DNA from 2 places in the Rhodopseudomonas parapalustris genome. Region 1 is predicted to be linked to the other one. Evidence: riboswitches for the same ligand, from Rfam matches in the RefSeq annotation. Region 1 holds a riboswitch; the other holds the start of a gene.
The links. A riboswitch is a leader RNA that binds a small molecule or an ion and turns the genes downstream of it on or off. The one in region 1 is predicted to bind cobalamin.
Positions count from the first base shown of each region.

Region 2: linked by a shared signal. The riboswitch ahead of M9H71_RS03225 (HoxN/HupN/NixA family nickel/cobalt transporter) and the one ahead of metE (5-methyltetrahydropteroyltriglutamate--homocysteine S-methyltransferase) in region 1 are both predicted to bind cobalamin.

Region 1 is NZ_JAMKBZ010000011.1:142,858-146,258, forward strand. Features, by position in the region: gene prpC (bifunctional 2-methylcitrate synthase/citrate synthase) at 1-311, shown strand, start outside; gene prpB (methylisocitrate lyase) at 322-1,239, shown strand; cobalamin riboswitch at 1,418-1,612, shown strand; gene metE (5-methyltetrahydropteroyltriglutamate--homocysteine S-methyltransferase) at 1,718-3,401, shown strand, end outside.
Region 2 is NZ_JAMKBZ010000002.1:239,884-243,284, reverse strand. Features, by position in the region: gene M9H71_RS03235 (class I SAM-dependent methyltransferase) at 1-606, shown strand, start outside; gene M9H71_RS03230 (DMT family transporter) at 603-926, shown strand; cobalamin riboswitch at 1,043-1,255, shown strand; gene M9H71_RS03225 (HoxN/HupN/NixA family nickel/cobalt transporter) at 1,329-2,387, shown strand; gene M9H71_RS03220 (FecCD family ABC transporter permease) at 2,395-3,401, shown strand, end outside.

The DNA of each region.
Region 1 (3,401 bases):
CGGTCGAGGCCGGATCGGTGAAGATGTTCGAGATCGCCGACCGGATCGAGGCGGTGATGCACGAATCTAAGAAGATGTTCGCCAATCTCGACTGGTTCAGCGCCGTCTCTTATCACGCGATGGGGGTGCCGACTTCGCTGTTCACGCCGTTGTTCGTGATCTCACGGACGGCGGGATGGAGCGCCCACATCATCGAGCAGCGGCAGGACAACAAGATCATCCGCCCGACCGCGAACTACGTCGGACCGGAGAATCGTCTGTTCGTGCCGATCGAACAACGCGGCCACGCGCCGTCTTCTCGTCTTGCCTGAAAGTGAAACCATGCCGTATCTCGTTGCTGCCGATCTCCCCACCGACCCTGCAGGCGTGCGGTTCCGCTCGCTGATCGAGCGCGGCGGCATCGTCCGCATGCCGGGCGCGCACAATGGCATGGCCGCACTGCAGGCGCGCGCTGCCGGCTTCGAGGCGTTGTATCTGTCGGGCGCCGCGATGACCGCGTCGATGGGGATTCCCGACCTCGGAATGATCACGGTCGACGAGGTCGCGTTCTTCATCCGGCAGATCGCGCGGGCAGGCGGCCTTCCCACCCTGGTCGATGGCGACACCGGGTACGGCGAGGCCCTCAACGTCATGCACATGGTCCGCACCTTCGAGGATGCGGGCGCGGGCGCGGTTCATATCGAGGATCAGCTTCTGCCGAAGAAGTGCGGTCATCTCAACGACAAGAAGCTCGCCGATGCGAACGACATGGCCGCCAAGGTCGCCGCCGCGGCGAAAGCGCGGCGCCATCTCTATCTGATCGCACGAACCGATGCGGCGGCCAGCGAAGGCATCGACGGCGCAGTGGCGCGCGCCAGGCTGTACATCGAGGCCGGAGCCGACGCGATCTTTCCCGAGGCGCTGACCACGGCCGAGATGTTCCGCGAATTCGCTGCTCGGATGCCGGGCGTGCCGCTGCTCGCCAACATGACCGAATTCGGCCGGACTCCGTTCTTCACCGCCGACGAGTTTCAGCAGATGGGCTACCGGATGGTGATCTGGCCGGTGTCGTCGCTGCGCGTCGCCAACAAGGCGCAACAGAAGCTCTATGCGACGTTGCGGCGGGACGGCAGCACGCAAGCGATGCTCGGCGACATGCAGACACGCGCCGAGCTGTACGACACGCTCGGGCTCGACCGGTTCGAGGCGCTGGATGCGTCGATCGTTCGATCGATCGCGCCGGCGTCGGCCGGATCATAGGCGAGAGACGGAATCGGCGGGCAGCAAGCCGATGTCGCGTCCCGAGCGGCGGAAGCTGATAGCTCCGGTTCGGTAGGACAGAGTCTTTCTGCCTGTTGCTGTGCGTCTTGCGCGGGGGAAACTAATTAGTTGAGATGATCGAAGCGTGGATCGCTTGACAGCCTTGGATCACCCTCGCCATAGTGATCGCCGTCGAGGTTCTTCGGATCGTATCGTCCGGAGCTAAGAGGGAAGCCGGTGCAAGGCCGGCGCTGCCCCCGCAACTGTCAGCGGCGAGCCGACGTTCAGCAAAGCCACTGGGAGCGATCCCGGGAAGGTCGAACGAAGGCGATGACCCGCGAGCCAGGAGACCTGCCTCGTCGAACGAAACGTCCACGGGCGGGGTGCCCCGGTGGTGCGCTTGTGGCCCCGCCGTGCTTGCGGTTCGGGGAATCATGCCGCGTCGCTAGGCCTTGCCCCCAACTTTTGGGGTTGAGCCATGTCTTCTCTCACAACTACTACGTCTCTTGCCGTCGCCACACTCGGCACACCGCGGATCGGGCCGCGGCGCGAGCTGAAATCCGCACTCGAAAGTTTCTGGGCCGGCAAGTCGACGGAAGCCGACCTGCTGCGAGTTGCGGCCGCGTTGCGCGCGGCGAACTGGGCGCGGCAAAAAGCGCGCGGCGTCAGCGTGATTCCGTCGAACGACTTCTCGCTCTACGATCAGGTCCTCGACACCAGCGTGATGGTCGGCGCGATTCCCGAGATCTATGGGTGGAAAGGGGGCCCGGTTTCGCTCGCCACCTATTTCGCCATGGCCCGCGGCACGCAGGCCGACGTCGCTGGGCACGGCTGTGCCAACGGTCATTACCACGACGAGACGACACCGCATGGCGTTCCGGCTCAGGAGATGACCAAGTGGTTCGATACCAACTACCACTATATGGTCCCTGAATTTGCCGCCGGGCAGCGCTTCCAGCTCGCGTCGCTCAAGCCGCTCGACGAATATCGCGAGTCGAAGGCGCTGGGCTACGACACCCGTCCGGTGCTGCTCGGGCCGGTCACCTATCTGAAGCTCGGAAAGAGCGCGGATGAGGGGCTCGATGTGCTGTCGCTGCTGCCGCAACTGGTGCCGGTCTATATCGAGATTCTCGGCCGGCTCGCGGCCGAGGGGGCGAAGTGGGTCCAACTCGACGAACCGGCGCTGGTGCTCGATCTCGACGACCGCGACCGCCAGGCGTTTCGCGACGTCTACGGCCAGATCGCGCGGGAGCTGCCGCATCTCGATATCATGCTGGCGACCTATTTCGGCGGGCTCGGCGACAATCTCGAGACCGCGCTGGCGCTACCGATCGCGGGTCTGCATCTCGACCTGGTGCGGGCGCCGAAGCAGATCAACGCTGTGATCGCGAAGGGGCCGAAGGATCTAGTGCTGTCGCTTGGCGTGGTCGACGGACGCAATATCTGGCGCGCCGACCTGCCTGACTTGCTCGACCGCCTCGAGCCGATCGTGCAGCAGCGTGGGCTCGACCGCGTGCAATTGGCGCCGTCGTGTTCGCTGCTGCACGTGCCGGTCGATCTCGAACTCGAAACCGGCCTCGATCCCGACCTGAAGAACTGGTTGTCGTTCTCGCTGCAGAAGATGGGCGAGTTGTCGACGTTGGGCAGGGCCTTGAGCGGCGACCGGGCCGCGGTGCACGACCAGTTGTCCGCCTCGGCCAAGGCGGCCGCGACGCGGCGCAAGTCGCCCAAAGTGCACGACACGGCGGTGATCGGCCGCGCCGCGGCGGTCACCGCCACGATGACCCAGCGCAACAGCGGATTTGCGGCGCGTGCGACATTGCAGCATCAGCGGCTACAGCTGCCGGCGTTTCCGACCACCACGATCGGGTCGTTTCCGCAGACCGCCCAGATCCGCCAGGTCCGCGCCGCTCATGCCAAGGGCGCGATCTCGGATGCGGACTACAACACGTTCCTGCGCGGCGAGACCGCCCGGGCGATTCAGTGGCAGGAGAAGGTCGGCCTCGACGTTCTGGTCCATGGCGAGTTCGAACGCAACGACATGGTGCAGTATTTCGGCGAGCAGCTCTCCGGCTTCGCCTTCACCAAGGAAGGCTGGGTGCAGAGCTACGGGTCGCGCTGCGTGCGGCCGCCGATCCTGTTCGGCGACGTGTCGCGGCCGC
Region 2 (3,401 bases), on a different contig from region 1:
GATCTGACCCGCCGTTATTATCTGCTCGGCCGCGATCGGCTGATCGCCGAACTGCAGCCGAAGGCGGGCGAATCCGTTCTCGAAGTCGGCTGCGGCACCGGCCGCAACCTGATTCAGGCGGCGGCGCAATACCGCGACGCGAAGTTCTATGGTCTCGACGTCTCGACCGAGATGCTGACCTCTGCGATCAGTTCGATCGAAGGTGCCGGACTGATGTCGCGGGTCAAGGTCGCGCACGGCGACGCCACGGCGTTTACCGCGCAGGCGGTGTTCGGCCAGGCGGTCAGCTTCGACCACGTCATGATTTCCTACAGCCTGTCGATGATCCCGGACTGGACCGCGGTGATCGATCGCGCCGTCGCCAATCTGAAGCCGGGCGGCAAGCTGCACATCGTCGATTTCGGCGACCAGCGCGGCCTGCCTTCAGTGGCCCGCAACCTGTTGCGACGCTGGCTGACGCTGTTCGACGTCACCCCGCGCGACAGTCTGGAAGCCGTGCTGATGCAGGTCGCGGCCCGCACTGGGGCCGGCCTGCGGTTCGACCGGCCGTATCGCGGCTATGCGCAAGCCGCCGTGCTGACGCTGCCGCCGCGCAGGAAGCCATGACCGGCTGGCTCGCGCTGTTTGCCGCGGGCCTGATGGAGATCGTCTGGGCGCTGGGACTGAAGCATTCCGAGGGCTTCACCCGGTTCTGGCCGGCGGTCGTGACCCTGGCCGCCATCCTGGCCAGCTTCGGCCTGATGAGTATCGCGCTGAAATCGCTGCCGTTCGGCACCGCCTATGCGGTGTGGACCGGAATTGGCGCCGCTGGCAGCATCGTGGTCGGCATGACGCTGTACGGTGAGCCGGCGAGCGGCGTCCGTGTGCTGTGCCTGTCGATGATTGTGGCCGGCATGATCGGGCTGAAGCTCAGCACACCGGCGTGAAACGCTCTTATTTCTTGCTGTGACGCATTTCCTTCACGCGAACCGGCTCCCCCTTCGCTCGACAACGCACTTGCCGCCCGACCAAGGCGGCGATTGACAAAGCAGTCCCGCTTCCATTTGATCGCGCCCGTTCAGGTGTGCCGGGAATCGTCCGGCACAGGGAAGCCGGTGCGGGCCGCACGCTTTGACAGCCAAGCCCAAATCCGGCGCTGCGCCCGCAACTGTGAGCGGCGAGCGATCCTTCAATCGGCCACTGGGCGACAGCCCGGGAAGGCGAAGGATTGCGACGACCCGTGAGCCAGGAGACCGGCCTGAGTGCGTCATCTTCCACCGTGCGGCGCGCGCGGCTGGAGCGGTCCGCCGCACAGGTGACAGGATGCTGCTCACCGGCCGGAGACCGCCATGACCGAACTCATTCCGCCCACCTCTTCCGATGGATTCCGCGTCCGCCTGATCGCCGTGCTCGGCGGGCTGGTGCTCGCCAACCTCGCCGCCTGGGCCTGGGCGCTCACCGCGTTCGCCGGCGAGCCGGTGCTGATCGGCACAGCGGTACTAGCTTACAGCCTAGGCCTGCGCCACGCGCTCGACGCCGACCACATTGCGGCGATCGACAACGTCACCCGAAAGCTGATGCAGGAAGGCAAGCGGCCGGTCACGGTCGGGCTGTTCTTCGCGCTCGGCCATTCCACCGTGGTGCTGGTGGCGTCGCTGGCGATCGCGATCGCGGCCAATTCGCTGACCGAGCGGTTCTCGGGCTATCGCGAGATCGGCGGGGTGATCGGCACCTCGGCGTCGGCACTGTTCCTGTTCGCGATCGCCATCGCCAACCTGTCGGTGCTGAGCGGCGTGTATCGCGCATTCAAGAAGGCCAAGGCCGGCGAGGTCGTGCACGACGACGACATCAACGAGCTGCTGCAGCAGCGCGGCTGGCTGGCGCGGCTGTTCCGGCCGCTGTTCCGCTTCGTCTCCAAGAGCTGGCAGTTGTTTCCGATCGGGCTGTTGTTCGCGCTCGGCTTCGAGACCGCCAGCGAGATCAGCCTGTTCGGGCTGGCCGCGAACGCCTCCGGCAACATTTCGCACTGGTCGATCCTGGTGTTCCCGGCGCTGTTCGCCGCCGGCATGACCCTGGTGGACACCCTGGACGGCGTGCTGATGCTCGGCGCCTATGGCTGGGCGTATCGCAACCCGGTCCGCAAGCTGTACTACAACATGACCATCACGACGGTGTCGGTGCTGGTGGCGCTGCTGATCGGCGGCATCGAGACGCTCGGGCTGCTCGCCGGACGGTTCCATCTCGAAGGCGCGTTCTGGGAATGGATCGCCGAGCTCAACGAGAATTTCGGCGCGCTCGGCTACGGCATCGTGGCGCTGTTCGTGGCGAGCTGGATCGTCTCCACCATCATCTATCGCCTCAACGGCTATCACCGGCTCGACCAGGTCGCCCCGGCCGTGCAGAAATGAGCGCGGTATGACCCGACGTTCCGGACCGAATTCGCGCGCGGCGGCCGTCACCGCCGCGCTCGCGGTGCTCGTGGCCCTTTTGGCGATCGGATCGCTCGCAGTCGGGCCGGTCAAGCTGTCGCCGCTCGCCGTGGTGCAGGCGCTGATCGGATTCGGCGGCGAGGTGCAGCAGATCATCGTGCAGCAGATCCGGCTGCCGCGCACCATCCTGGCCCTCGCCATCGGCGGCATTCTCGGTCTGTCCGGCGCGGCGCTACAGGGCCTGCTGCGCAATCCTTTGGCGTCGCCGTCGCTGTTCGGCGCGCCGCAATCGGCGGCGTTCGGCGCCGTGCTGATCATCTCGCTCGGGCTCGCCGACGTGCGCTCGTTCGCGCTGCCGGCGGCGGCGATCACGATGGCGTTCGTCTCGGTGTTCGTGCTGCTTGCAGTCGCCGGCCGCAACGCCAGCCTGCTGCTCTTGATCCTGGCAGGTCTGGCGATCTCCGCCCTCGCCGGCGCCGCCACCGCGCTGGTGATGAACCTGTCGGCGAATCCGTTCGCCAGCCTCGAGATCGCGTTCTGGCTGCTGGGCTCGCTGGAAGACCGCAGCTTCCGCCATGTCGTGCTGGCGCTGCCGTTCATCGTCGCCGGCGCCCTGCTGCTCCTCAGTCAGCGTGCCGCGTTCCGCGCCCTCAGCCTCGGCGAGGAGACCGCACAGAGCCTCGGCGTCGACGTCGCCCGACTGCGGCTGATCGTGATCGCCGGCACCGCGCTCGGCGTCGGCGGTGCCGTCTCGGTGTCGGGAACGATCGGCTTCATCGGCCTGGTCGCGCCGCATCTGGTACGCCCCCTGATAGGCCACGATCCGGCCCGCGTGCTGGTGCCGAGCGCGCTCGCCGGCGCGGCGTTGCTGCTCGCCGCCGACATCGCGGTGCGACTGATCCCAGCGTCCTCCGACATCAAGGTCGGCGTCCTGACCTCGATCATCGGCGTGCCGTTCTTCCTGTATCTGATCGTGCGCGAGCGCCGCGCGCT